DNA from 2 places in the Sporosarcina sp. SG10008 genome. Region 1 is predicted to be linked to the other one. Evidence: a T-box and tRNA genes for the amino acid it is inferred to sense, from the RefSeq annotation. Region 1 holds a T-box; the other holds one or more tRNA genes.
What was found. A T-box is a leader RNA that pairs with one kind of tRNA and senses whether it is charged. The one in region 1 lies ahead of argS (arginine--tRNA ligase), so its partner is inferred to be a tRNA-Arg.
Positions count from the first base shown of each region.

Region 2: it has a tRNA-Arg gene. The T-box ahead of argS (arginine--tRNA ligase) is inferred to sense a tRNA for this amino acid. The anticodon was not compared.

Region 1 is NZ_CP172607.1:3,717,709-3,732,293, reverse strand. It holds gene ACGLYD_RS17460 (ABC transporter permease) at 1-411, shown strand, start outside; gene ACGLYD_RS17455 (VanZ family protein) at 548-1,687, shown strand; gene ACGLYD_RS17450 (DUF418 domain-containing protein) at 1,741-2,796, shown strand; gene ACGLYD_RS17445 (YxeA family protein) at 2,793-3,149, shown strand; gene ACGLYD_RS17440 (hypothetical protein) at 3,920-4,438, shown strand; gene ACGLYD_RS17435 (hypothetical protein) at 4,702-4,962, shown strand; gene ACGLYD_RS17430 (hypothetical protein) at 5,071-5,358, shown strand; gene ACGLYD_RS17425 (hypothetical protein) at 5,473-5,652, shown strand; gene ACGLYD_RS17420 (DUF6980 family protein) at 5,733-5,927, shown strand; gene ACGLYD_RS17415 (hypothetical protein) at 6,411-6,800, opposite strand; gene ACGLYD_RS17410 (YrvL family regulatory protein) at 7,071-7,529, shown strand; partial or broken gene ACGLYD_RS17405 (IS3 family transposase) at 8,481-9,653, shown strand; gene ACGLYD_RS17400 (hypothetical protein) at 10,113-10,430, shown strand; gene argS (arginine--tRNA ligase) at 10,600-12,264, opposite strand; T-box leader at 12,327-12,530, opposite strand; gene ACGLYD_RS17390 (ribonucleoside-diphosphate reductase subunit alpha) at 13,085-14,585, shown strand, end outside.
Region 2 is NZ_CP172607.1:448,451-463,035, forward strand. It holds rRNA gene ACGLYD_RS02245 (23S ribosomal RNA) at 1-148, shown strand, start outside; rRNA gene rrf (5S ribosomal RNA) at 302-417, shown strand; tRNA gene ACGLYD_RS02255 (tRNA-Val) at 484-559, shown strand; tRNA gene ACGLYD_RS02260 (tRNA-Thr) at 584-659, shown strand; tRNA gene ACGLYD_RS02265 (tRNA-Lys) at 666-741, shown strand; tRNA gene ACGLYD_RS02270 (tRNA-Leu) at 772-853, shown strand; tRNA gene ACGLYD_RS02275 (tRNA-Gly) at 862-936, shown strand; tRNA gene ACGLYD_RS02280 (tRNA-Leu) at 944-1,029, shown strand; tRNA gene ACGLYD_RS02285 (tRNA-Arg) at 1,051-1,127, shown strand; tRNA gene ACGLYD_RS02290 (tRNA-Pro) at 1,154-1,230, shown strand; tRNA gene ACGLYD_RS02295 (tRNA-Ala) at 1,312-1,387, shown strand; tRNA gene ACGLYD_RS02300 (tRNA-Met) at 1,410-1,483, shown strand; tRNA gene ACGLYD_RS02305 (tRNA-Ile) at 1,491-1,567, shown strand; tRNA gene ACGLYD_RS02310 (tRNA-Ser) at 1,585-1,677, shown strand; tRNA gene ACGLYD_RS02315 (tRNA-Met) at 1,720-1,794, shown strand; tRNA gene ACGLYD_RS02320 (tRNA-Asp) at 1,798-1,873, shown strand; tRNA gene ACGLYD_RS02325 (tRNA-Phe) at 1,933-2,008, shown strand; tRNA gene ACGLYD_RS02330 (tRNA-Gly) at 2,016-2,089, shown strand; tRNA gene ACGLYD_RS02335 (tRNA-Ile) at 2,094-2,170, shown strand; tRNA gene ACGLYD_RS02340 (tRNA-Asn) at 2,172-2,246, shown strand; tRNA gene ACGLYD_RS02345 (tRNA-Ser) at 2,256-2,346, shown strand; tRNA gene ACGLYD_RS02350 (tRNA-Glu) at 2,357-2,428, shown strand; gene ACGLYD_RS02355 (TraR/DksA C4-type zinc finger protein) at 3,230-3,958, opposite strand; gene ACGLYD_RS02360 (1,4-dihydroxy-2-naphthoate polyprenyltransferase) at 4,144-5,055, opposite strand; gene ACGLYD_RS02365 (isochorismate synthase MenF) at 5,219-6,604, shown strand; gene menD (2-succinyl-5-enolpyruvyl-6-hydroxy-3-cyclohexene-1-carboxylic-acid synthase) at 6,597-8,309, shown strand; gene menH (2-succinyl-6-hydroxy-2,4-cyclohexadiene-1-carboxylate synthase) at 8,302-9,147, shown strand; gene menB (1,4-dihydroxy-2-naphthoyl-CoA synthase) at 9,144-9,962, shown strand; gene ACGLYD_RS02385 (o-succinylbenzoate--CoA ligase) at 10,159-11,604, shown strand; gene ACGLYD_RS02390 (metal ABC transporter solute-binding protein, Zn/Mn family) at 12,132-13,109, opposite strand; gene yidD (membrane protein insertion efficiency factor YidD) at 13,270-13,500, opposite strand; gene ACGLYD_RS02400 (Dps family protein) at 13,602-14,051, shown strand; gene ACGLYD_RS02405 (putative motility protein) at 14,115-14,297, shown strand; gene ACGLYD_RS02410 (transposase) at 14,386-14,585, shown strand, end outside.

The DNA.
Region 1 (14,585 bases):
ACCGATTATTATTTGACGTATGTAAAATCCATGCAAAGTAATGGACTTCTCATCTTTATCGCCGGTTTTTTAGGGTTGGTGTTCTTAATTTCTACAGGGAGTATTTTGTATTTCAAACAAATGACGGAAGCTGAACAAGAGAAAAAAAGTTATGCAACACTTCGTCAACTTGGCTTTACGGTTAAAGATATTATGCGCGGAATTATCCGCAAACAAGTATTTGTCTTTGGCTTGCCGCTACTGATTGGTCTATTGCATTCTATCTTTGCGATAAAAGCGGCGTCGTTCCTATTCATGTCCGATATTACAGTACCTACAACGATTGCTATGGGCCTTTATGCATTGATTTACCTCGTATTCGCATTCTTGACTGTCGGCTATTATCGGAAAACGGTGAAAGCCGCACTATAATTGATTTTAACTTTACGAATAGTTCTAATTTCGAAGTGGCACTCTTTCATGTAAAAGTGGATTGGGTGCCATTTCCGATAAAAGGGATTCATTTCAAGAATACGTTAGAGGTAATGGTTAGGAAGGGGGGGATTAATTGCAAACTCATATAATGCCAATTTTCATCGCATTTATTGTCTGTTTTATGCTCGCATCATTTTTGACTTTGCCTTGGGCAATCTACCAATACCGAAAATATGGGTACATTAGTTTTTGGCGTACGTTTTTGATAATTAGTTTCCTGTTTTACAGTTTAAGTGCCTTTTTTCTTGTGATTTTACCCTTACCTATAGTACGGAATAATTGTCAATTTGCAGATCCGATAATGTCGTATATGCAATTACGACCGTTTCAATTCATCCAGGATATAGCACATGATACAGGTGTAGTTTGGTCAAGGCCCTCTTCATATAAATCATTGGTTGGGGCTCTCTCGGTGTATCAAGTCGTATTTAATGTACTCCTATTATTTCCAGCTGGCGTGTTTTTACGTTATTTATTCAAAACGAAGGACAAATGGTTTTATGTGATTTCCATTGGATTCGGCGTGTCTTTGTTTTTTGAAATTACGCAGTTAACGGGTGTTTTTGGGATTTTTACATGTCCATACCGGCTGTTTGATGTCGATGATCTAATGGCGAATACACTTGGCACCTTTCTTGGCTTTCTTTTTGCACCCCTGTTTTTAGCGTTTATTCCTTCAAGAGATAAGTTAAATGAAGAGGATGAAACGCATATGAATGAAGAACAATCGACCATAGGTGCACAACTTTTTGGACTTGTTTTGGATATTATTCTAGTTAGGTTCATCACGGGTGTTGTTATGAATGTGATGAAATGGACAGGTACGTTTACCGAATTTGCGCTCTTTACGGTTGTCCTATTTGTGGGAATTGTAATTGTACCGATGATTTGGAAGGGCTATACACTAGGTTCAAGAATTGTTCGGATGAAATTACAGCCCGACACGACCAAATGGTTTACAAGTTTAAGCAGACGATACCTTGCGATTTACTTGCCTTATTTCTTCAGTGGACTTGCAGGTGTAGCAAATCAGTTTGCAAGTCAAGCAGAATTACTGTTACTCCTTTTCTCAATCGGACTTGTTTTTTTATCAGTGCTTTTATGGATGACTGTAATCGGACATATACTAATTCGTTGGATAAAAAAAGACAAGCCACTTTATTTTAATGAGTATAGCAATATAATTTCTTTAAGAAGACATACAAAAAATTAAATGAATAAAGAAGGCGGAATTCTTATTCTACCTGTAAGAAAGAGGAATGTTGGATGAACCCATCAATCGCAAAAAAAGAACGAATTATTTCATTGGATATTATCCGTGGAATCGCATTGTTTGGTATTATGCTTATTAACATACCTGCTTATCAAGTTGTTATGGAAGGTGATATTCTCCCCGTAAATAGTGGTATGAATCATTATGTAGATATGCTCATTCATATCCTGGTGGAAAAGAAATTCTTCTCCATATTCTCCTTCCTGTTCGGTATCGGTTTCTACATTTTTACATCACGTGCCCAGCAGCGTGGAGATAAGCCAAGATGGCGTTTTGTTCGCCGTTTGCTTAGCTTATTGGTACTCGGTATCATTCACGCAATCATATTTTGGGGATCTATTTTAGCGGCCTATGCTGTTATCGGATTTCTTCTCCTCCCATTTTACAGGGTACAAATCTCGACCATCAAAAAATGGCTGGCAGGCTTCACTTGCGTTTACCTGATTGCGCTGATTATGGCGTTAGTCATTCCGACAATGGCCAGTTCCATGGCTTCAATCGGAAATGATACAGTGCTGGTCTACATTATGTTTTTGGCAGGTTTCTTAGTTGCAAAAGCGGACTGGCCACGACAAATTGGCCGATTGCAAAAGCAAGTCAGATGGATTCAGATTGTGACACTGCCAATCGTCATTGGTTTTTCTGTATGGATTTGGATAGCAAAGCAACAAGGTGTAGATAGTGTGGAGTTAATCATTTCTCTTGGCACAATTCCTACCGTGCTGTTTTATCTGGCAACGATGTTCTTATTGCTAGAAAATAAAACCATTGTACATTTACTTCAACCTGTTGCCCGCGTTGGTCAAATGGCTTTGACTAACTATGTTGCTCAAAGTTTCATTGCATTGACAATCATGTCACTAATGGGCATCAAATTTGCATCTTCAAGTCAGACCGTCTTGATTGCCAGTGTTATTTTCATTATCCAAATACTTTTTAGTGTCCTATGGTTTAAATTTTTCAAGATGGGGCCTTTGGAGAAAGTATGGCGTCTTATGACCTATGGAAGAAAAAATTCAACTACGAATAGAAAAGGAGCAAAATCATGAAGAAAGTATTCGCAGCAATTGCAATCATAGTTGTTATCATTGGTTTCCTAATAGCCTTGAGATCAGTGGGATTCAATCGATTAGGCGCAGAAAGTTATTATGTTCAAATCACGGAAAGTAGTACTAAACTCGAGGACAAATCACCTAGCGGAGAGCTATATGTTCGATACGAATACACACTGCCTGCATTTGATAAAAAAGGAAATGAAAAAGAGTTTACGTTTACAGGTGATCATGAATTGCGTAAAGATGCATATTTGGAGTTGTTTATAAAGAAAGGAAAGGGAGTAACTTCCTATCAAGAAGTGAAAAAGGAAGAGATTCCCGCAAAGGCAAAGGACATGCTGAATTGAATGAAAGATGAATTCTAAGGTGATTAATATTTATTAAATCATGAATATTATACAGATAATTGCTATAGCAACTTTGATAATCGCGTTAAAGGTTAAAGTATGAGTATTGGGTTTCTATTTCGAAAACGACATCGATATCGTTATCTTCGGTATCACTGTATCAACTATATACGGAAAAAGTAGTAAACATTTCACTGGAAAGTTAGTCGAACAAAATGGCGACAATCAAGTGTAAACGGATTAGTTATTTGAAATTCCTTGAATTAGCAGAATAGGAAAGCATCAGACTATAAAAACACCGGATTCCAATTAGGAATTCGGTGTTTTTACTAGCGATTGGAAATTGGGTTACTCTTTACAGAAAGATGAAATTTGTGAGGTGAAAGTCCAAAGCTTCCCAACAAGGCTTAAATAATACAAGCATTCTTTTTATTTTGATATTCCCTCCATCTTTAAGATGCAATTTTACTTTTTTCGGATATTAAAAATAGAAGGAATGTGAGAAATATAAATTCTGCCTGTCGATAAAAGAAGTATCAGACAGAGGTTTTCGAATTTTAATTATTCGCTTTTTCATAGCGAAATGTTTATTTTATTACTCACGTTTGTTTAGGTGCTTGTCGCGAAAGGCTAATAGTTAGCGAACAAAATAAGGTGGATTATTTCTGTTTTGGGGTAGAGAATGATAAACAACTAAAAAACTTAATGAGAAAGTGGGGTATCACTATGTTTATGGATGCGCTAATGGTTGGTCTAGCGAATGATTTTATATGGACGTACATACGGATGTAGCTAAGCAAATCGATGGCATTAGCAAGGATCCTCTTGCGAGCGCATTGAATGCAGCAGGCTATAAATACAGTAGTGCCACTCCGAGGGGGTGGACCTTCATTGGAGACAGCGATGAACCACTTGATCAAAGCATTTTCGACTTTGTGAAACCCAAATCATCGGCCAAGAAACCTCATTCACAACCGGTTCCCAAGATAGTTACAACAGATTCACATGCTATTCATCGACAATTCACCGATGACGAAATGCGAGCCATCAAAGAGATGTTAAAATCATGGCAAGAATCAGCTCCAGTAATTAAAAGGGAGCCAACGCTTCATGAACGTATTAAACAACTTCCACAAGAAGAGAGAACGCGAAAGACCATTGTGATTGATCAAACTATTGGGGAGCGCTTTGATGTGTTTTGCGAAGCGGAACGCCTCAATAAATCGGACATTTTACATTTAGCGTTGGTTGATTTTATGGATAAATTCGAATGCCCCTCATTGAGGTAAATCTGCATAATTATTCAGGTAGACAGGCCTGACGTTCACCAGAAAGCCCGTTAACTCAACAATGTATATTTGATGCATACAGAAAACAAAGGACCGTTGGAGATGAAATGAGGGTTTATAAGGGGTTATGGCGTATGATCAACTTCCGAGAATTCTTATTGCGTAAAGAAGTTAACTACTTCCGTGAACTGGCGTTATGTTAACCTGTCGTGTATAGACTATACAAGCCTGTTCAGCAATCAAATCATAAGGAGGTATTTTAAATGCCGTGGTCAGAATTAAGATCAATAATAATTATTATGCTCTTGCTTTTAGGTTGGTGTGTTAGTTTAATGCGTCAAAAAAGTGCATTAAAAAGGGAAAACGCTAGACTTTTGGAAAAGACCGGAGAATATGGAGATATGAAAAATGAAGCAAAGGAAATATTAAAAAATTTATCAGAAGTAAAAACCGTTAAATCATTGAGAGAGAAGTACGGTTTGTCCTTGATAGATGCAAAGAAAATCGTGGATTCAGTAAAATAGCAGTGATCTTATTAAACTAATGGGCCATTTAGTTGCAATTATGGAACCATTTACTACCTCGCTACGTCTGGATTAATAAGAATTTTCAGTGTGAATGGAGGTATAATTATGTGGGTAATATTCGGTCTTATCGCAATAATAGCAACTTGTATAAATCTTTATATGTATGGAACAGGCAAAGATTATAAATTGGCAATGGCGATGGGATTATCATTTACGGCACTAACAATTGTTGCAGATTACAGTATGGTGTCCGATTGGGTAGAGGTGAAAGATTGGGCTGCATTATTAGATGTAGTACCTACGATGGAAACAGCCTTATGGGTTTTGACGATTATATCGATTTTATTAAATATTACTCCTATACTTTTAGAGTTGAAAAACAAAAAAAATTAATATGTTAATTTTTTTCAGCTAACGGGCGCGATTGTCGTACAAAATTCGTGCTTCTGTCGGGCTAAATAATACAAGAATTGCTAAATAGAATTCTGACTGTCGAGGTGCTTGATATTGAAAAGACCAATTGGAATTAGACTAGATGGTTGTATTTATACTAGCAATGGTGAAGATTTAAGTGAGGAAGAGTTTTCTAATGCTTTTATTGAATTTATTGAAGAAAAAGGATGGTATTTCGGTGGTGGCCTTTTCCAAATAGACGAGGAAGGAAATCATATAAAGGATATTGTATAGCTTGTAGCGCAATCGGGCGCAATTCTTGAAAAAGGATTTGCGCCTGTTCAGTAAAAGGAGCCATTTAGGAGGAGCAACATATGAAAAAACACTGTTGTGAAGATATGGATTACCATGCAAATTTCAAATGTGATATGTATAGCGATCCATTTGAATGTCCTGATAAAATAATGATTTTCGATGATAAAGATAACGACTACGGTTTGATAATCCATGATGGTGGCTCTTCAAGTATAAGTATTGATTTCTGTCCGTGGTGTAGTTCGAAATTATAAACTACTATGCAGCTAACGGCCGCGATTGTTTAATTAAGCGTCTCTGTTTTTATTAAACTAACGAGGTGATTTAGTTTAAGATTCAGCTGCCTTTACAGGGCATTTTTTTATTGTGTAATGGAGGTAACTACTTCCGTGAACGAGTGTTATGTCAACCGATGGTGCATTCTTCATACATCCATGCCAAGTACAAGAACGAGGATCAGGATATATGAGCCTAAAAATTTCTGAACTTGACAGTAAACCTCGATAACCACTGGTAAACTGCGATTTTTAATAGTTAACTCAAATAAATCGAATTAACTAACAAGTGGAGGAAATCAAGAGAAACAGAACTCATTCTAAAATCCGAAAATCAAACCTTCAAAAGTGTCTACAAGCCTTTTGAAGTCCTTTCAAGAAAAATCACATATAAAATTCTAAGCAAAAAGCCCTTAAAGCGCACAGGACGAATTCTGAAGCTCTCCAAGGACTTTTTTTCCTTTAAAATTCATTATAATCTATTAGAACAAAATCCTCTTTACAGAGACCCATTTTCTTCTCAGCCTTATAATCCATTATATTCCCCAAAAATTTACGTACTGTTTCATCCAGAGCTTGTTCTACAGTCATCCCAAATCCTATTCCACCTTCATAGCCACCTAATCCCATTGGATCCTTTAATCTAAGATTCGTAAACCCTGTAAATCCATTACTCTCATAAGGTCTAAGTTGAATATTTTGGTTCTCATAAACCTTCACTTTAAAAGCACCGTAATGGATAGTATCTCCTTCGTATACCTTTTTAAAAAAACGTAGAGCAGTAATTTCGAACTCACCTACACACTTCTCTACATAATCAATGTGATCAATTTTAATATCTCTCCAACTCAATGAATAGCCTCCCTTTTACTTAATTTTTCCATAAGATTTGATTATATCACCTGAACCAAGGGTGAATTAACCTAATGGACTAATTTATAAAGGGATTTCTAATTAATAGTAGAAGTGTCCTTTATCATGAAAAAGCATTAGGAAAAAATAACGGCTGCAGGCGGAGATTTTTTTGCTTTTGAACTTGGGGGGGGAGCGGTTTTTGTCACGTTCGACAAATGTTCGGCATGTTTGTTAGGTAAATAATTAACCAAGAAGGAGTATGTTATTTTGGGGAGACATGTGAACAAGGTCAAAACAATTGTGATTTGTGGGCTTATAGTAGCCTTTATTTTATTGGGAATTGTCTTGTTTGAATTTGTATTATTAAAATTACTAGGATTGCAATATGATTCATTTGGTGCTTTAGTAATTTTCTTTTTAATTTACTTATTCCTAGAAGTACCACTTTCGCTTATTGCAGATAATATACCAAGAGCTCTAAAAACTGTTGGAGTTATTGAATCGAGTAAGGGATGGTTGTCATTTATATTAGATATAGGATTAGCTTTTATATTAATTGCAACTATTGATCATTTCATGGAAACTATCATGATTTCTTGGCAGGGCGCATTATTATTTGCTCTGATAAGTGGGATTATTAGTCGGGAATTAAAGGAAAATGATTCCGAACCTCCAATGATTGATAGCAAAGAATACGAGGAATTACATAATAAACTAGAAGATTAAGAATAATGAAATCGGTATTTTTAATTAAATTAAATGGTAGACTTTTTGAATTAGAACAATAGGTTTATTAAATTCTGCTCAAGAAAACAAAATGAATCTAACACAATGGAAATATGTTCGATTTGTAATAAAACTCTCTTATATTTCAAAAGGGGTACTTTTTAATCTATTGTGGTGTCAGAAATTACAGAGCTTTAAGAAATGCCTTTGTTAAATTAGGGGGTAAAGTAATGAATGAGGATGATTTCAGTATAAATAAATTTGGTGATTTTATTGACAGTGAAATAATGGACATTGAAACATTTAACGTGATTTATAATTTTGTTGCATTGGATAATTTCTGACAGGGTGAGTACGAAGGTATTATGTATGTTATTAGAAAATTAAATGTAAATCACGTACAGTTAGAAAACGAAGTTGCGACAGAAAATACTCCTAAGCCAACAGTATATGTCTATACAAAAGGAGAATTTTTAGGGCTTTTAAAATTACATAAGCCGGATTATTAAACTACTTTACTGTCGGGGGCTTTAGTAGAACAATCGGTTGCCTTTTACATGGCAGTTTTATCTTATTGAGTGATGAGTTAGATACTTTCAAATCTAACACAATGTAAATATGTTAGATTCATAAAAACATCCTAAACCCTTGATACAAAAGGGTTTAGGATGTTTTTTATCCTTGTATTTTTTTCGTCGTCAATTTGAATCTAACTTAATGCATGTTAATATTATCTTAAGTTAGATTGAGGTTTGTACGTTAAAATACGTGAGGAAGTGTACTGAAAGCATGAAATTCGTTGAACCGATACGGGATCTTCAAAAGATTAGCAGCATGAAAAAAATCCTTTTTGCGCAAAGCGAAAGTGGACTAACCTAAATTATTGAGACAATATAAAACACCTTCGGAGTGGTACATTTGTAAAATGTACCACTCCGAAGGTGTTTTTGCATGGGCAAAAACGTATATTCAAGCGAAGTTAAATGGGCAGTTGTTAAAGATAAACTAAGTGGTGAATTGACAACTAATGAAATTATGGAAAAACACGGAATCAAAAATAAATCACAGGTTGAAACTTGGATGAAATGGTACCGTGCGAATGAAATTTATCGATTTGATCAGCCAATCGGTAAACAATATACATTTGGTCACGGTCCCGAGTTAGCCAGTGAAGACGACAAGCGGGAACGTCAATTATCTCATTTGAAGATGGAGAACGAAATCTTGAAAAAGTACATGGAGATCGAAAGGGAGTTAAAAAAGAAATAGTACTACAGAGTGTAGAGAAACTTAAAAAGAAGTACACGATTACAGCCATTTTGTCCGCGTTAGGAGTACCACGGGAGAACTATTATAGATGGTGTCTTCAAGCTATCAATAAGCCGCTTTCAGTAGAAGAGGAAGCCATTATGGAACTGTATAAAAGCACTAGGTATCGGGATGGTCATCGAAAAATAAAGGCTATGATGAAGCAGAATGAAGCAGAAATATAATATAGAATTGAATCGCAATACAGTTCAGAACCTCATGCAAAAGCATAACTTACAGTGTCGAATCAAGCCAAAACGGAAGTGGAAATCCCAAGGTGAAAGTATCATAATTGCCCCTAACCTTCTTCGCGATTTCACGGCTAGTAAACCGAACAAGAAGTGGGTGACAGACATCACATATATCCAATATGGCAGTACTACAAAATATCTTTCGACTATTATGGATTTATTCAAGAACGAAATTGTCGCTTACAAATTATACGATCATCAACAAACCTCGCTCGTGATTGACACGTTAAAGGCGGCGATAGCTGTCCGTAATCACCCTCAAGGCGTGATTGTGCATTCAGATCAAGGAAGTGTCTACACGTCATATGCGTACCAGGCCTGCATTAAGGATAACGACCTCGCCAGCAGTATGTCGCGTAGAGGAAACTGTTGGGATAATGCGGTGATTGAATCTTTTCATTCGAACTTGAAGTCTGAGGAATTTCAATATGTTAAATTTAATCCATTACGTAATCAAGACGTAACTGAGCGGGTAATTACCTATTTAAATTATTATAATGAAGAACGTATCCAAGAAAAATTAGGCTACCTAACACCCATAAAGTATGGTGTCACGGCAGCCTAATAAAGGTGTTTTATATGTGTCTCATATCGCTATGTCAGTCTACTCAGGTGGTTTTTTAATTTTGTACAGGTTCGTGTTGGAAGAAAGTGGTATAATTTGTGGTTAGTGATACGTTCCAATGACTATAAATATTGACATAGAGAATCCTCTCAACAACGCTTGGCGCTTGAGGATGCCTCCCACAATAAGCCAGACAGAAAACCGCTGTTAGTCTTATTGCTTCGGCTACCCCTATGAGGCACCTTCGCTGGAGATTATATAGAATCATTAGTTCAACATATATAAGATTCGATTAAGAAGTAGGAGAGGTTTGATAGGGTACAAATACTTAGAGTTCAAAAAACAGATACTGTGCTACAAAGAATATACCAAATAAGTTTTTGAACAATAGGAGAAAAAGAGTTGGAAAAGAGATTCGTATTTTGGCCTAATATAATAGATGAGTAAGGAGGAATAAAATTGTCAGCTTTGAAAAGGGATGCTATTAAATTTTTTAAAGTGTTAATTTATTTGGCTATTGGTTTCATCCTAACTGAAAATGTATTAGGAGTAATTTATGAGAAATTCGGGATTAGTTTTATGGGGAACGTATGGGTTAATTGGTTCGGGTTGTCGTATCTTTTGTATTTTTTCTATACAACAATCCGTGTACTATTTACAAATGAAAATAACCAATTGTTTAAAAAACGTATGAAATCCAAGGTTTTTTGGGTACTTTTTATTGTCTCGGCTTATGTCGTCTTTATTCCTTTTATTAAAGGAATAAATCCATTCTAGCTCAATTAATGATAGTTAGTTGAACAAAGAACAAGAATTCAACAAGAGGATTTAATGGATCGCGCTAGTGAAAACGCCAAACGTAAATGTTTGGCGTTTTCACTAGCGCTTTTTGCTGTTTTTTTTACCGCTGAACGGACCTGTTGACTTCGGTATGATTTATTTCCAATCACATTTCCTCAGGTGCCTTCATACCTAACAATCGTAACGCCTCTTTCAAGACAATCGCCGTACTCGTGATCAGCGCAATTCTGTATGGCAGATGATCAGCATCGGAAAGCACTTTGACATTCCCGTAAAACGAGCTAAACGTTTGAGCGAGATCGATTGCATATTTTGCGATGATGGAAGGATCTAAATCATCCGCAGCGCGCTTGACTGTTTGTGGGAATTGCTCCAATGCTCGAATGATTGCCCATTCGAAATCATTGACGTCATCCACGCTATACGGCTGTATGTCACCAGCTTTTCTTAACACTGATTTGGCCCGTGCGAAAGCATATTGGACGTAGGGACCGGTTTCACCTTCTGTCTGGAGCATTGTTTCTAAGTTAAATTCGATATCGTGTTTGCGATGTTGTTTCAGGTCACCGAAAATGATGGCACCGACGCCAACTTCTTCAGCGACTTGCGCTTTATTCGCTAAGTTTGGATTCTTCGTTTCAATTGTCGACTGTGCAAGTGAAATCGCCTCATTCAAAACTTGCTCTAGCAAAACAATTTTCCCTTTGCGGGTGGACATCTTTTTTCCGGCTTTTAATATGAGACCGAAAGGAATGTGCTGGATATCGTCTGCCCACTCGTAGCCCACTTTACCGAGTACTTTCTTGAATTGTGTGAAGTGGAGACTTTGTTCATTTCCAACGACATAGAGAGATTTCACGAAATCATACGTTTCTTTTCTATCGATTGCAGCGGTTAAATCGCGTGTGGCGTATAACGTCGCGCCATCTGATTTCATAATCAAACAAGGTGGCATATCCTCACCCAGTTCAACCACGAGTGCACCATTTGATTCTATTAAGAGTCCTTTATCTGCTATTTCCTTAACGATGGGTTCCATCTTGTCATTATAGTAGGCCTCGCCGTTATAGGAATCAAAGGTAATACCCAGCAAATCATAAATGCGTTGAAATTCCTTGAGGGATTCCGTTTTGAACCACTTCCATAAAGCCAGTGCTTCCTTATCACCGTCTTCCAGGGATTTGAATGCTGCTCTGCCTTCAGCGTTAAGCGAATCATTGTGCTCTGCTTCTTCATGGAATCGGATGTACAGTTTTAACAACGTCTGGATTGGAGCTTGCTGGACCTCTTGTTCGTTGCCCCATTTCCGGTAGGCTGTCAGTAGCTTGCCAAACTGTGTGCCCCAATCTCCGATGTAATTGATTTTTACGGTCTTAAAACCATTCTTTTCGAGTAGTAGTGCAATCGAATTTCCGATGACGGTGGAGCGCAAATGCCCCATGGAAAATGGTTTGGCAATGTTGGGGGAAGATAAATCGATTGTGACAATCCCGCCATTTCCTTCATTAGATGACCCATAGGAAACGGATGGATCCAGAATTTTCTGCAGTAGGGCACTGGTAATTGTAGTACGGTTCAGAAAGATATTCACATATCCGTTGACGGCTTCTGCTTTACGAATTAGCGGATGTTCGATTGCCAGGGCGATTTCATTGGCAATGACAACAGGCGATTTTCTAAGTTCCTTTGCGAATGGGAAGCATGGTAAAGCCAAATCGCCTAAATGTGCATGGACAGGCTTTTCTAGCATGTTTTCATCCAATGGAATCGGACTAAATTGTTGCAGCACTTGCAAGACATCCATTTTCATTGTCAACACTCCTTTTGGTTGATTGAACTAAAAAAGCGTAAAAAAAAGCCCTCATCTCAAATTAATGAGACGAAAGCTTACTTCCGCGGTACCACTCAAATTGCCCGTATAGGGCCACTTCCTCATAACGGCGAGACACCGGCTTTTCTAAAACGCTTGGAAAAGCATCTCCGAAGTGCGGTTCACAAGTATTCTTTACCGGGCTTCCACCTTCCCCAGTTCGCTGAAAAAGAAATCATTGCTACTCTCTTCATCACAGATGTTGTAGTTGAATGTATCAAAATGGTGATTGGCTGTCAATTGAAAGTAACAATAATTCACAAGTGAAAACTGTTTGGAGTTAACTTCTAAACTATGTGTAGAACACTGCATTTAGTGCTGAATGACAAAATAGAACCGACATCGGGAAAAAAGGATATTTTTTTAGATTTTAAATTAATGTTTATAACTTGTGTATCATTTGCAAGAATGACGATGATGACGGTCAAAGCGACACGAGAAAATGACTGTGGATATGTGGATAAGTTATTGATGGTAGGGCAAGTAAACTTTTTCCCTATTTACGATTAGACCACAACATGTTAGGGTAAGTATAATGATTAAGACACTACATATAGTGTTAGTGGCGAAATTGAACGAAAGCTGTATTGTTGACAAATAGGAATTTAGAGTGTCAAATAAGTTCTTGACTCCTAACTACAGCCAACAAATTATCCCTCAGTAAATAAAACTCATAAACGATGGATCTGCCTGAAAAAGGTGGGATTATCGTTTTTTATTGGAAATAGAAAAATTAGGTTTGATAAAGGAGCCGATGAAAATGACAATGAATATTACTAAGACGAGTACGCAGATGCTATTGGAAGACTTACAGAACGAGTTTGGTGGGGAGAAGATTCGTCCATTATTTGCTGCAAGTGAAAAATGGAATGAGCGTCATCCTGGAGCAAGCGCATCAGAATGGACAAAAGCGATGATTCTAGAAACGCTCAGCAATATCGATGAGGTATCGACGTACTGGACTTTCGTTGCGGCCCGAATTCACTTACGTGATGTTTACAATCGTCAAGCTCAGCTTCGCGGTGCAAAGGTCTATACGGATTTTGCTGAAAACGTTGCCCGTCTAGTCGAGCAGGGATTATACACACCCGTCTTAACTGAAAAGTATTCACGCGAAGATCTTGTTATTCTCGGTAATCTAATCGAACCAGAACGGGACAAGCTATTTACATATATCGGTTTGAAAACACTTATGGACCGTTATGTCGCTGTTGACTTTAGCAAACAATCGGTTGAACTTCCGCAAGAGCGCTGGCTTGTTATTGCGATGACATTGATGCAGGATGAGACAACTAACCGGCTTGAAAAAGTAGCGGAATCATACTGGGCGATGAGCAGTCTCTATATGACGGTTGCAACGCCGACATTGTCGAATGCTGGAAAACCGCACGGCCAGTTATCAAGTTGCTTTATCGATACGGTCGACGATTCTTTGCAAGGCATCTATGACAGCAATACGGATATAGCTAACTTGTCGAAATACGGTGGCGGCATTGGTGTTTACATGGGGAAAGTCCGCAGTCGTGGGTCATCCATTCGTGGATTTAAAGGCGCTTCAAGTGGCGTACTTCCATGGATTAAGCAGTTGAACAACACGGCAGTAAGTGTTGACCAACTTGGTCAGCGACAAGGTGCAATCGCCGTTTATCTCGATGTTTGGCACAAAGACATTTTTACGTTCCTTGACCTCAAGTTAAACAACGGAGACGACCGCTTGCGCGCACACGATATTTTCACGGGCGTCTGCCTTCCTGATATTTATATGGAACAAGTTGATGCACGTGGGGACTGGCACTTGTTTGATCCGCATGAAGTTCGGGTGGTTATGGGTTATTCACTAGAGGACTTTTACGATGAAACAAAAGGGGCAGGTTCGTTCCGTGAGAAATACGAAGAGTGTGTTAATAATCCTGAACTTAGTCGGGAAATCGTTCCTGCTATCGATCTTATGAAACGGATTATGCGTAGCCAATTGGAAACGGGAACGCCGTATATGTTTTACCGTGATGAAGTGAACCGTGCGAATGCTAACAAACATGAAGGCATGATTTATTCATCGAATCTTTGCACAGAAATCACGCAAAATATGAGCCCGACTGAATTCGAGTCTGTTACGCTCGAAGACGATATCGTGGTCACGCGTTCAAAACCGGGCGATTTTGTCGTCTGTAATTTATCATCCATTAACCTGGGACGAGCTGTTCCAGCAAGCGTTTTGGAAAGACTCATTACAATTCAAGTGCGCATGCTTGATAACGTCA
Region 2 (14,585 bases), 1.4 Mb from region 1:
CATCTAAGCATGAAGCCCCCCTCGAGATGAGATTTCCCATTACGCAAGTAAGTAAGATCCCTCAAAGAAGATGAGGTTGATAGGTCTGGGGTGGAAGCACGGCGACGTGTGGAGCTGACGGATACTAATCGATCGAGGACTTAACCAATTTTGAAAAGGGCTTGATTACCCTGATTCTGTGTAGCACAATGTCTGTTTTATTCAGTTTTGAGCGAATAAGTACCGTTCATAAAAAAAGTACTTGCAATTAATTAGATGATATGTTATAATAATTATTGTCTTTGAGAAAAGACCATACAAGTCTGGTGACGATTGCGAAGAGGTCACACCCGTTCCCATCCCGAACACGGAAGTTAAGCTCTTCAGCGCCGATGGTAGTTGGGGGTTTCCCCCTGTGAGAGTAGGACGTCGCCGGTCTTGTAACAATTATTACATAGGTTTATGAATAGGACGAACAACTGAAGTTTGTCGCACTTATACCCAGGAGGATTAGCTCAGCTGGGAGAGCACCTGCCTTACAAGCAGGGGGTCGGCGGTTCGAGCCCGTCATCCTCCACCATTTTATTTATAATGAAAACTATTAGCCGGAGTAGCTCAACTGGTAGAGCAACTGACTTGTAATCAGTAGGTTGAGGGTTCAAGTCCTTTCTCCGGCACCACTTTTCGAGCCATTAGCTCAGTTGGTAGAGCATCTGACTTTTAATCAGAGGGTCGCAGGTTCGAATCCTGCATGGCTCACCATTTTTATGACTTAGTGTCATAATTTATATTGCGGGTATGGCGGAACTGGCAGACGCGCTAGACTTAGGATCTAGTGCCTTCGGGCGTGGGGGTTCGACTCCCTTTACCCGCACTTATAATGCGGAAGTAGTTCAGTGGTAGAATACGACCTTGCCAAGGTCGGGGTCGCGGGTTCGAATCCCGTCTTCCGCTCCATATTTTTGCCGGGGTGGCGGAACTGGCAGACGCACAGGACTTAAAATCCTGCGGTAGGTGACTACCGTACCGGTTCGATTCCGGTTCTCGGCATTAATAACTTTTCACTTATATGCGCTCGTAGCTCAATTGGATAGAGCACCTGACTACGGATCAGGAGGTTGTGGATTCGACTTCTGCCGGGCGCACCATTATGTTTTTAAACTTTATAATTCTTCGGGACGTAGCTCAGCTTGGTAGAGCACTTGGTTTGGGACCAAGGGGTCGCAGGTTCGAATCCTGTCTTCCCGACCATTAAGCTTTTTAAGCAGATTCGCCGCTTAAAGAATATACCATTTTAAGTAGATTTGTGCTTTAATAATTGCCAGCTATAATGGGGCCTTAGCTCAGCTGGGAGAGCGCCTGCCTTGCACGCAGGAGGTCAGCGGTTCGATCCCGCTAGGCTCCACCAACACAATTTTAATAAAGATCCTGGCGGCGTAGCTCAGCTGGCTAGAGCGTACGGTTCATACCCGTGAGGTCGGGGGTTCGATCCCCTCTGCCGCCATCTTAAAGGACCTTTAGCTCAGTTGGTTAGAGCAGACGGCTCATAACCGTCCGGTCGCAGGTTCGAGTCCTGCAAGGTCCACCACTATTATATACAGCCATGGAGGTATACCCAAGCCCGGCTGAAGGGATCGGTCTTGAAAACCGACAGGGGAGTCAAATCCCGCGGGGGTTCGAATCCCTCTACCTCCTCCATTTTTAACTAGTGGTGAAATTAAATAGTACTTATATTGTTGTCGCGGGGTGGAGAAGTGGTATCTCGTCGGGCTCATAACCCGAAGGTCACAGGTTCAAATCCTGTCCCCGCAACCAAATGGTCCCGTGGTGTAGCGGTTAACATGCCTGCCTGTCACGCAGGAGATCGCCGGTTCGATCCCGGTCGGGACCGCCATTTATATTAATACTATAAGGTTTAGAATAAGTTAACGACTTAATGTAAACTAAATACGTGGCTCAGTAGCTCAGTCGGTAGAGCAAAGGACTGAAAATCCTTGTGTCGGCGGTTCGATTCCGTCCTGAGCCACCATTGTTATGCGAGTGTAGTTTAGTGGTAAAACCTCAGCCTTCCAAGCTGATGATGAGGGTTCGATTCCCTTCACTCGCTCCAAAAAGGGCCTATAGCTCAGCTGGTTAGAGCGCACGCCTGATAAGCGTGAGGTCGATGGTTCGAGTCCATTTAGGCCCACCATTCCGCAGTAGCTCAGTGGTAGAGCAATCGGCTGTTAACCGATCGGTCGTAGGTTCGAGTCCTACCTGCGGAGCCATTTATATATGGGGAAGTACTCAAGCGGCTCAAGAGGTGCCCCTGCTAAGGGTATAGATCGCGAAAGCGGTGCGAGGGTTCGAATCCCTCCTTCTCCGCCATATATAATTTGGCCCCTTGGTCAAGCGGTTAAGACACCGCCCTTTCACGGCGGTATCACGGGTTCGAATCCCGTAGGGGTCATACATAAAAGTAGCTTTACAAGTTCTTAATGAACTTGTAAAGCTACTTTTTAATTTGTTTATATATAGTTTTCTAGTTCACTTAAATTCTCACTATATATGTTGAATTAAAGAATCCCATTGAATCTACTGTGGCGCTCAATAAGGAGAGAGTTGTAATTCGGGGTGTGGATTGTAGAACGCTTGACGCTTTGGGGATGCCTTTGCCGCGCCTGCACTAGGGTGTTCATTATCGAGAGAAATGTGATTTTGAGATGTATATGCCGAGATTATAAGGTGATTACTAGTTGATACTACTTATATTCAAGAAAGACGTACTCCAGGTTGCAGATTTCATCACAGATAATGAAATGCTCTTTCTCATATAGACCATCCAGCGTCGAAGCGATATTGGTAGGAGTTCTGTTTCATTCTTAAATAAAAAAGACAAGACTATGGAGAAGACTTCAGCCGCCAAAATTATATCTTTGGCGGCTTTTATCCAGTTAAGAAGCCCCGCTATTCTTTCGTCCCAAAAAGCTCTAGCATTTCGTGTACTTATGCCTTTGGAGAGCAACGGATGGATAACCACCAAACGATTCCCGAAAAATGTGTAGGGTGCTACGAAGTCGCATCCCTACACATCAAGATATCTCGATAATAGTAAAGAGGTCGTTCTATCTAAAGCAACTCAAAGGCAACTGCACACGCAGCGCCTAGTGTTTGATTAAATCATTTACTGGTTACTTTTGGTTAATTAACATACGTGAGCTAAAATATCCTGAAAAGAAACACCATAAGCAATGGCCTATGGTGTTTCTTTTCACTTCTTCTGATCCTCTATATAACTATCTTTTTCATGATAAGGAATATCTCCGAGAGGGGATTCGATTCCTTCATCATCCAGTTCCGCTTCATATTTCTCTGAGGCATCGGACCTGATGAAACCGCGTGACTTTCCATTTATATCGGTTCCTGTGAATTCTTCAAATTCTTCGGTTGCACCATCTGAAATTCCGCTGTCGTATAACGTATTGTAGTCATCGTGATCTCCGCTGAAATCGGAAGGGGTTTCTGATGTTCCAGATTTTGCGATTTCCTGAAAGCTGTCTTCGCCATCCCGGGCCGCTCCGGAAAATGAATTTGGGTTGGCCATGGTAAGCGTATCTTCTTCGACAGGTCGATCATTGGGGATTTCTTGCTCAGTCGCATGGTCGATGCAAAGAGTTGTGTAAGGAACTGCTTCAAGTCGCCCAAATGGTATATCTTTTTGGCACACTTCACATTTCCCATAAGAACCGTTCACCATCGCTTGTAAGGCGCTTTCTACTTTATCTAATTCAGAGCCAGCATGAACGTTTAAAGCCATGTCTTTCTCTCTTTCAAACAGTTCTGTACCCATATCACCGGGATGATTGTCATACATCGACAGCTCGCCGGCAGCTTCTTGTGCACTTTCCTTAATATCTGTTTCTTCTTCTGTTTTTGTTAAGTGATCCTTCATTTCATATAGTTCTTTTTTTAGAGTGGCTTTTTGTTTATCGTTCAACAAGTTTTGTCACGTCCTTTTTAGTAATGGCATTAGTCTGCACATACACACCGTACTTAATAAACAAAAGTACAGATTGTTGACTATCGTTACTTAACTTTCCTTTATTTCGTTCCATCTAAACATATAAATCAGAAAAAGCGTAAAGCTTCGAGTTAAATCGAGGCTTTACGCTTTTTTTTTATTAGTTAGAGCAGATGCCCAATGAGTATTCCGATCCCTAATAGTAAGCCGAATAAAGTGTTCGTAACTGCAGTGTTTTTCATCGCAGGCATCACATGTATTGGGATGTGATTTTTTCGGAACACAGTAATCGCTCCAATCGGCTTTTTGACACTAAGAAATACAAGCAGTGCCCATGGAGTAAGATGACCGAAGAGAATCATTGCAATAATCCAGCCATAGGAAATCATGAAAAATAGCATTAGGATTGTAATTGCGTTGTAGCGGCCCACAAGAATAGCGAGTGTTTTTCGTCCGCCTTCCTTATCGCCTTCTAAATCACGTATATTATTTGCTAGCATAATACCTGCGACTAGCAACATACTTGGGATAGATAGCAGAACCGCTTCTGTCGTTACTGTTTCTGTCTGGATATAAAACGAAATAAGGATAAGTAACATTCCCATGACAACACCGGAAAACAGTTCTCCAAATGGCGTGTAGGCGATAGGATACGGTCCTCCAGTATAAAAGTAGCCTACCATCATTGACAGGATCCCGACGACTGCGAGCATCCATGAGGTTTCCATACATATATAGATACCAATAAGGACGGAAATCCCGTAAAGCATAAAGGCAAGATTCAACACGGTTTTTGGTTTTACACCATTACGGACGATTGTACCGCCGATACCAATGGACTGTTCTGTATCAAGTCCTCTTTTAAAATCATAATATTCATTGAACATATTCGTTGCCATTTGGATGAAAACACTCGCGACGAGCATGGCGATGAATAAAGGAAAATGTAATTTTCCGTAAGTTAGTGCAATCATGGTACCGAGAAATACAGGTGCAAAGGCTGCCGTTAGTGTATGTGGACGTGTAAGCTGCCACCAAATACGCCAGCCTTTATCCGCTTTTATTGTCTGTTGCAATTTGGCTCTCTCCCTATCCTTTTAATGACCCTATCTATTGTACTCCAAAATGGGTGGAGTGAACATATGGACTGCTTATTATGTGCTGAAACGACATTGATTCGGTATGATAGACTATAGGTATTGTTTTAAATCAGTCGAATGAATGTACGGAGGGAAAATAATGAATCGGAAGTTGACCGCTACCCGTGAATCTCAATTAAATGTTAGGCAGAATGAGCTGCGTTTTTTTACAGAAACTGTCGATGCGGGGAGAATCTCACCACTTGCGTTTTTTGAAGCAGGGGATTCGTGTTACAAAGATGAACGTTTCTATTGGCAAAATGCAGATAAAACTTTAACGCTTGTTGGTATTGGACATGCTACGGTATTAACAAGTGATGGAACGAATGATCGTTTCACACATATTTCAACAAGTTGGAAAAAATTATGTAGTGCGCTTATTAAAGAAGAAAATGATCGGGAACCTGTTCTTTTTGGAGGTTTCTCGTTTGATCCGAAAAGTGTTAAGCAATCAGAGTGGGATGCATTTCCATCGGCCCATTTCGTTGTACCTTCTTTCCAGTTGTCGATTACGAATGGTAAGACAGAAATTTCCATTAACCTCGTAACAAAAAGCAACGATGGGGCAGAACAGTTTGAGAAGTTAAGGGATGAAAGAGACCGTCTAATTCATATCGCGCAAGTCGAGGAATCCGCTCTGCTTACAAAACCGGAAGTTGTGTCAATAGAGGAACTTTCGAAAGAACATTATCTGGAAACCGTTGCAGATGTCACAAAGAAAATTAACAATGGTGAAGCGGAAAAAGTAGTAATTGCACGTTCGGTTAAACTAAACTTTGCAGATGACGTGCCGGCTGTCACTGCACTTCATCATATATCAAATGAACAGCAGGAAAGTTATCACTTTGGATTGCAAAAAGACGGCCAATTATTTTTTGGTGCTACACCTGAACGTTTAATTGAAATATCAAATGGCCGTGCGTATTCGGCATGTGTTGCGGGTTCCATTAAACGAGGCAAGTCGGCAACTGAAGACCGCGAACTTGGCGATGAACTTCTTGAAGATAGAAAAAATCGAGAAGAGCATCAATATGTCGTTAATATGATTTCACAAGTGTTTAAGACATTTTGCACAGACATCAAAATTTCGAAAGTACCGAAACTGATGAAAGTCCGTGATATTCAGCATTTGTTTACGCCAGTTGAAGGAAAAGTTGAACAAGGAACTGATATTTTTAGTTTGGTTCAAGCACTTCACCCGACACCGGCGCTAGGCGGTGTCCCAACTGATATAGCGATGGAAATGATTCGTTCTGAGGAAAACTTGGATCGGGGTTATTATGCTGGACCAATTGGTTGGACAGATACTGCTGGAAATGGTGAATTCGCTGTGGCAATCCGTTCCGCACTTCTTGACGGCAATAGTGCGTACTTATACGCAGGTGGAGGAATTGTGGCAGACTCTGAACCAGATAAAGAATACGATGAAACATGGGTGAAATTCAGACCGGTTATGCGGGCGCTTGGAGGAAAACTGAATGGATAACCGTACAGTTTTGACTGATTATGTTCGTAGAATGACTGCTGCTTTGATGATGGCTGATGTGAAAACGGTAGTTATTAGTCCAGGCTCTCGTTCGACACCACTGGCTTACGCTTTCGCTTCAACAAAAGGCCTTGATGTCTATATGCAAGTCGATGAACGATCGGCTGCCTACTTTGCATTAGGTTTGGCGAAGGCATCCGGTAATCCTGTCGTCCTTCTCTGTACGTCAGGTACTGCAGCATCGAATTATCATCCTGCTATAACAGAAGCGTATTATGCGCGTATTCCTCTTATTGTTATCACGGCTGACCGTCCGCATGAATTAAGGGAAGTCGGTGCGCCACAGGCAATCGATCAAATTCGAATGTATGGTAAGCATGTGAAATATAGTGTAGATTTCCCACTTGCTGAAAACAATCCGGATATCGAAGACTTTATTGATCGCCATATTAGCCGTGCACTGTCAGTTGCGACTACAGCTCCACGCGGACCCGTTCACTTAAATGTGCCGTTCCGGGAACCACTTCTGATCGATTTTAATCGGGAAACGCCGAAAATGACTTTCAAAAAACGATTTAAAAGTGTAGACAGTTTGGATGCATCTACTGCCCAACAAATTTCACAGTTGCTTGCAACGTCGGAAAAAGGCTTCATCATTGCTGGTGAAATGCCGATAGGGTTCGATAAAGCAGCATTTTGGAACTTTGCCAAAGCACTGGAATGGCCAGTATTATGCGATCCGCTATCAAATCTTCGCACGGAAGTACCTGAACAATGCATAGCGCTCTGTATTGATCATTATGATGCGCTATTAAAAAGTGATGCATTCAAAGAGAAAGTCGTACCTGATACTGTCATTCGTTTTGGTGCACAGCCAGTAGCGAAGCCGCTTTCGCTTTACTTGAAAAAAGTAAGACCAGCTACAGTTATAGCGGTGGATGAATCGCCGGAATTTAGGGATTCGCTCGGTGTCGTTACGCATCATATCCAGACTTCATCCGAAACAGTCATGAAAATTATTGTGGATAAACCGAAGACATCTTATACAGAGTTGTGGACGATGGCGAATGAGGCGGCATCAGCGATTACAAATAAGTATGAGGGTGTTGCTGGCGATGAAGGGATATTTGCAAAAACATTATTTGAGCACCTTCCCACAGAGAGCGACCTCGTAAGTGGCAGCAGCATGCCAATCCGTGATGTAGACACGTTCTTCAGGAAGACGGATAAGGATATTAAAATTTTTGCGAATCGCGGGACGAATGGTATCGATGGTGTTGTATCGACAGCATTCGGTATCCAGGCGGCAAGAAAGCGTCCAACATGGCTGTTAATTGGCGATTTATCGTTCTTGCATGATATCAACGGATTAATTGTTACTCGTTTCCACGAGGCAGATTTAACCATTGTCATTATTAATAACGATGGGGGTGGAATATTCTCGTACCTTCCGCAAGCTGATGCAGGTAATCATTTTGAAGAGCTGTTTGGCACACCAACAGGCTTAACATTCGGCCACATTGCTGCGATGTATGATGCGCAGTATGCGGCAATCCACACGCCAGAAGAGTTCGGAATGGAGCTCGATAAAGCGAAGGAAAAACCAGTGCGTATTATCGAAGTGTTCACGAATCGTCAAGCGAATGTGAAAGCGCACCGAGACCTATGGAAGCAAATCACGGACAGGCTTGATCGTAATGAATGAAAAGACTATTCGTATACGTGAAATTAATATGCATGTGGAAATCCAAGGTGGAGAAAATCTACCTGTCATCGTATTTCTACATGGTTTTACGGGGAGCACCACATCATGGCGTGAAATTACAAAGTTGCTAAAAGGTAACTACCAGACAATAGCTGTCGATTTGACGGGACACGGCAAATCGACTATTCCGGAAGACATTGGCCGCTACTCTATGGATCAGCAAGTAGAGGACCTTGAGGAACTGTTTACTGAGCTTTCTCTTGATCAATTCATCTTAGTTGGCTATTCAATGGGGGGACGTATTGCACTGGCTTATACGGTGCGACATCCAATGCGGGTCTCGTCATTGATTCTCGAGAGTTCTTCTCCAGGATTGAAGACGGAAGTGGAAAGAGAAGAACGACAAGCAGCTGACAGGCGGCTGGCAGACAGAATCACAAGGGACGGATTGCCGGCATTCATCGATTTTTGGGGAAATATTCCCTTGTTCGCGTCTCAGAAGACTTTGTCGGAAGAAAAGCAGCTGGCAGTGAGGAATGAACGGCTTAGTCAGAGTGAAATAGGCCTTGCGAACAGCTTACGTGGTATTGGAACAGGTAGCCAAGCTTCTTATTGGGAGAGCCTAGGAACAGTCAATCTTCCGGTTTTGCTCATAACGGGAAAACTCGACACGAAGTTCGTAAATATTTCCCGGGAAATGCAGAGGGATTTCCCTAATGTCCGCCACGAAACGATAGAACATGCTGGACATGCAATTCATGTGGAAAAACCGGCTACATTTGCTACAATGATAGAGGAGCATATTTCAGAGTTGAAAAATCGAGGAGGATCACTATGACACGTCAATGGGAAACGATACGTACATACGAAGACATCAAATACGAACAGTATGGCGGGATTGCAAAAGTAACAATCAACCGTCCGGAAGTGCGCAATGCATTCCGTCCTAAAACGGTATCGGAGTTAATCGACGCATTTTCACGCGCACGGGACGACCAAAGCATTGGAGTCATCGTCTTAACAGGCGAAGGCGAGAAAGCATTCTGTTCAGGCGGAGACCAATCCGTACGAGGGCATGGCGGTTATGTAGGAGACGACGAAATTCCACGTCTCAACGTCTTGGACTTACAGCGTCTAATCCGTGTTATTCCAAAACCGGTTGTGGCAATGGTTGCGGGATATGCAATCGGCGGCGGACATGTTCTTCATGTCGTTTGTGATTTGACGATTGCAGCAGAAAATGCAGTTTTCGGACAAACAGGACCTAAAGTTGGTTCATTCGACGCAGGTTACGGTTCGGGCTACTTGGCACGAATCATTGGCCATAAAAAAGCGCGCGAAATCTGGTTCCTTTGCCGTCAATACAACGCACAGGAAGCACTCGACATGGGTCTAGTCAATACAGTAGTTCCTTATGAACAACTGGAAGACGAGACGGTCCAATGGTGTGAAGAGATGCTTGGCATGAGCCCTACGGCACTTCGTTTCGTGAAAGCGGCAATGAATGCGGATACGGACGGACTTGCTGGTCTTCAACAATTGGCTGGCGACGCAACACTTCTTTATTACACAACAGACGAAGCGAAAGAAGGCCGCGATGCATTCAAAGAAAAACGCAAACCGGACTTCGGACAATTCCCACGTTTTCCTTGATTAAAGAAAAGCGTAAGGCGCCGTTTAGCCCCGACAAGCGCTGGAAGGCTTGAAGATAAAGGCGTACTTTGCCTTTTCAGCAAGACTGAAGCGACTCAAGGGGCTGGCGCCTGAAGCCTAGACAGTAATCAAACTGGATAAAAACTAAGAAAGCTGCCTCTAATCGGGCAGCTTTTTCTGAATGGATGGTGATGGCATGATTCCAAATTGGTTAATGCAACGGGCTTATTTAACGCCTGATAAAATAGCTTTATCGTTCGAAGAGGAAAAGTGGACATTCGCACAGTTAAAAGATGATGCTGTGGTTCTTGCACGAAAATTGAGGGCTAACAGTTTAAATGAAGGGGAACGGATCGCCTTGCTTGGGTCCTCCAATTCTGAAATGGTAGTCATCATTCATGCATGTATGCTGGCCGGCCTTGAGATTGTTATGCTAAACAGTCGGTTGTCGAAAAAAGAAATCGCATATCAATTGGATGATTCAGGCGCCAATACGGTAATTGTGTCGAATGAACTGAGTAGTGTTGTTGCCGATACGCCGGTACGTCAGCTACTATTTTCTACGATCAAAGAAAGTGCGGAACAGGCTTTTGTCATCCAGGAAAGTTGGCAATCAGACAGAACCATTACGATTATGTATACATCGGGCACGACAGGATTTCCGAAGGGGGTCCGTCAGACTGCAGGTAATCACGTCTCGAGTGCACTGTCGTCTGTTCTAAATTTAGGGCTTGATGAAGACGATGTCTGGCTCTGTGCGATGCCTTTATTTCATATTAGCGGGTTCTCGATTCTCGTTCGTTCTGTTCTATACGGAAATGAGGTTCAGTTGCATGAGAAGTTTGATGCGGTCAAGTCGGCGATTGCGGTAAGGGATGGGTCCGTCACACGGATGTCTGTTGTATCTCTTACATTGGATAAAGTTCTGCGTGAACTGGAAAAGGATAATAGTGTCGCACATTCATCATTTAAATCAATGCTGGCAGGTGGTGGCCCCGTTCCAATCGATTATTTGAAGCGGGCAAAAGTACTTGAAGTTCCTGTTCTCCAAACGTACGGCATGACAGAAACTAGTTCGCAAACAGCGACCTTAGCAGCAAGTGATGCAATGAGGAAAATGGGTTCAGCAGGCAAACCATTGTTTTTCAATCAAATCAAAATCAAAGATACAGAAACGCCAGGTGAAAAAGGTGAAGTATTTATACGCGGTTCACATGTGACACCTGGATATATTGGTCGTTTTTCCGAAGTGGATCCATTGGAAAATGGCTGGCTTCCAACAGGTGATATCGGTTATCTTGATTCGGAAGGTTATTTGTATATCGTCGATAGAAGATCCGACTTAATCATTTCAGGAGGAGAAAATATTTACCCTGCTGAAATTGAAAATGTACTGATAGCGCATCCGAATATTCGAGAGGTAGGCGTTTGCGGGAAAGAACATTCCGAGTGGGGAAGTGTCCCAGTTGCGTTTGTCGTAGTGTCAGGAAATGTGAAAGAAGCTGATTTGATAGCGTATTGTGAAGAGCGATTGGCGCGTTACAAAGTACCGAAATCATTCCGCTTCGTAGATGAACTGCCGCGTAACGGGTCAAATAAGTTATTGCGTCGAAAATTGAAAGAGTCAGTGGATTTGGAGTAAGGTTGAAGTCGAAATTAAAGTCAAACTGTGAGGGCAACTCTGGACTGTCACGGCAAGTCATCAATCTGTAAGGGCAATTGCGTTAACTGTCCTGGCAACAGATTAAACTGTGAGGGTAACTCTGAACTGTCATGGCAACCCCTCAAACTGTAAGGGCAATTGCTTGAACTGTCCTGGCAACAGATTAAACTGTGAGGGCAACTCTGGACTGTCATGGCAAGTCATCAATCTGTAAGGGCAATTGCTTGAACTGTCCTGGCAACAGATTAAACTGTGAGGGCAACTTTGGACTGTCACGGCAAGTCATCAATCTGTAAGGGCAATTGCTTGAACTGTCCTGGCAACAGATTAAACTGTGAGGGCAACTCTGGACTGTCATGGCAAGTCATCAATCTGTAAGGGCAATTGCGCTAACTGTCATGTCAAATGATTAAACTGTAAGGGCAACTCCAAACTGTCACAGCAAAAACAAAAAGGCTGTTCCATATACCAGATTAAATCTGGTATACGGGACAACCTTTCTTCATTTACTTTCCACTTAACGCTTTCTTCAGCGTTTCAATGTTTTGTTCCATCAAAGAAAAATAGTCTTCGTTGTTTTTTACATCATCCACTGTCAATACGCCAAGATTGTGGAGCATGAGTGATTCAGCGCCAATTTCTTTCCGCACGACATTAGTTAGTTTAGATGATACATTCTGTTCAAAAAGTACATAGTGGATGTTGTGATTTTTTGCCTCTTTGACAATTTGTGCTAATTGCTTTTGTGACGGCTCGCTTTGTGAGTTCAGTCCCGCAATCGCGACTTGTTCCAGTCCATATGAATCGGCTAGATAACCAAATGATGCATGTGAAACAAAGAACGTTTTGGAAGGGACAGTGGAAGCCATCTCTTTGAATTTGCTATCGAGTTCGACAAGTTCTACTTTCAGTTGTTCAAAGTTCTTCTCGAATTCGTCTTTCATTTCAGGTTTTGATGCAATCAATGCATCTTTGATAGAAGTTGCAAGTTCGACACTAAGCAGTGGTGAGATCCATACATGGGGATCAATTCCCCCATGATCATGACCTTCGTGTCCATGTTCATCATGTTCAGCATCTTCGTCGTGACCTTCATCACTATGACCTTCGTCTAGCATCTCATCAGGAATTGCCTCTGCTGTTGCAACCATTTTTACATGTTCGTTTTTCATGGTTTTTTCTGCATTTTCCACAAAACCTTCAAGGCCGAGTCCTATATAGAAAAACAAATCCGAGTCCGCGAGTCCCATCATATCTTTTTGTGTAGGATCAAAAGTATGTTCATCCGCGCCAGCAGGATAGATGGATTTCACATCGACGTAGTCGCCGCCGATTCGTTCTGTAAAGTATTGAAGCGGGTATACTGTTGTATAAATAGACAATTTCTCTGTCCCAGTTTCCGAGTTTTCTGTGGATTTAGCGCCACAAGCACTAAGTAGCATAATTGTTAGTAATGACATGATGAAAAAAAGTTTCTTATTCATTAGATATATCCTCCGTATTATTAATAGTAATCATTCCGATTTGTGTAACTGACTTTTTTATCATACAAGAGTGTTTCTAATTTGGCAACTAAATAAGCGAATTTCTTTTAATCGAAAAAAACGGCTCGACAATTATGTCAAACCGTTCTATCTAAAAAGATCACTTTTTATGCATATCATTGTCTGGTACAGGATCAAATCCACCCTCGTGGAACGGATGGCATTTTGAAATTCGACGTACCGCAAGCCATGAACCTTTTAGTGCTCCATGCTTTTCGACTGCCTCAATCCCATAGTGAGAACAAGTGGGATAGAAACGGCATGAAGGTGGTGTAAGGGGTGAAATTACTTTTTGATATAGTTTAATAAAGCCAATTAAAATCTTTTTCATTTAAAAAACTCCTTATTAATGCCTCGATGTTTATTGTAGATGCTTCGGTGGTAAATTAACAGAGAGATGAATTATATTTAACAATAAGGGGAGAGATTTATATGTCGAAAGAACTTATTAATGAATTGAATGTCCAAGTTTCTACATGGTCGGTTATGTATGCGAAGCTCCATAACTATCACTGGTATGTTAAAGGTCATCATTTCTTCACGTTACATGTAAAGTTTGAAGAACTTTATAATGAAGCGACGTTACATATGGATGAAATCGCAGAACGTATTTTGACACTTGGCGGAGATCCTGTAGCGACGCTGAAAGAACATCTTGAACAATCTGTTGTGAAAGAAGCAACGGGAGATGAAAAAGAAGACAGCATGGTGAAAACTGTCGTAAATGATTTCGGTGAAATTATGAAATCGTTGAAAAAAGGCATGCAGCTGGCTGCGAAAGATGGCGACGATATGACGGAAGATTTGTTGAACGCGACATATCAAAGTATCGAAAAACATCAATGGATGCTGAATGCATTCCTGGGTGAAGATAACAAGTAATCATTTTTCATTAAAAATACTAGGAAAATGCCGATAATAAGCTTGTGGAAGGAGTGATGGCAAATGGATATGAGCTCCATCATGGCAAGTCAATTGAGAAGTTTGCAATCGACTGTTCAGTTGAGTGTGTTAAATAATGCACTTGCAATGAATACTGCAGCGGCAACAGATATGTTGAAAAGTTTATCTAATCAGTCTGTTGCAGCCCATCCTCATAAGGGAGCTTCGGTTGACGTACAAGCGTAAATTGCGGTAAAGCATGTATCTCCAGTAAAAGGGGATGCATGCTTTTTTCATACTAAGCCATGCTAAAAAGAAAAAAGGATGGTGTAGCATGGAGAAATACAAAATGTACGTTTCTGTCGTAAATCAGCAAGTATACCATTACCCAGATGATTCACCGTGGGAATATGAGGTTAATGTAGAAAGTCAGTATGTTCCTGTTTTTCATCGGTTATTTAGTCAGATAGATGAACTCGAATTCCGAAACTTCCTTAGGTCACATTTACCGTTTTTGCCCTATCATTATGGTCG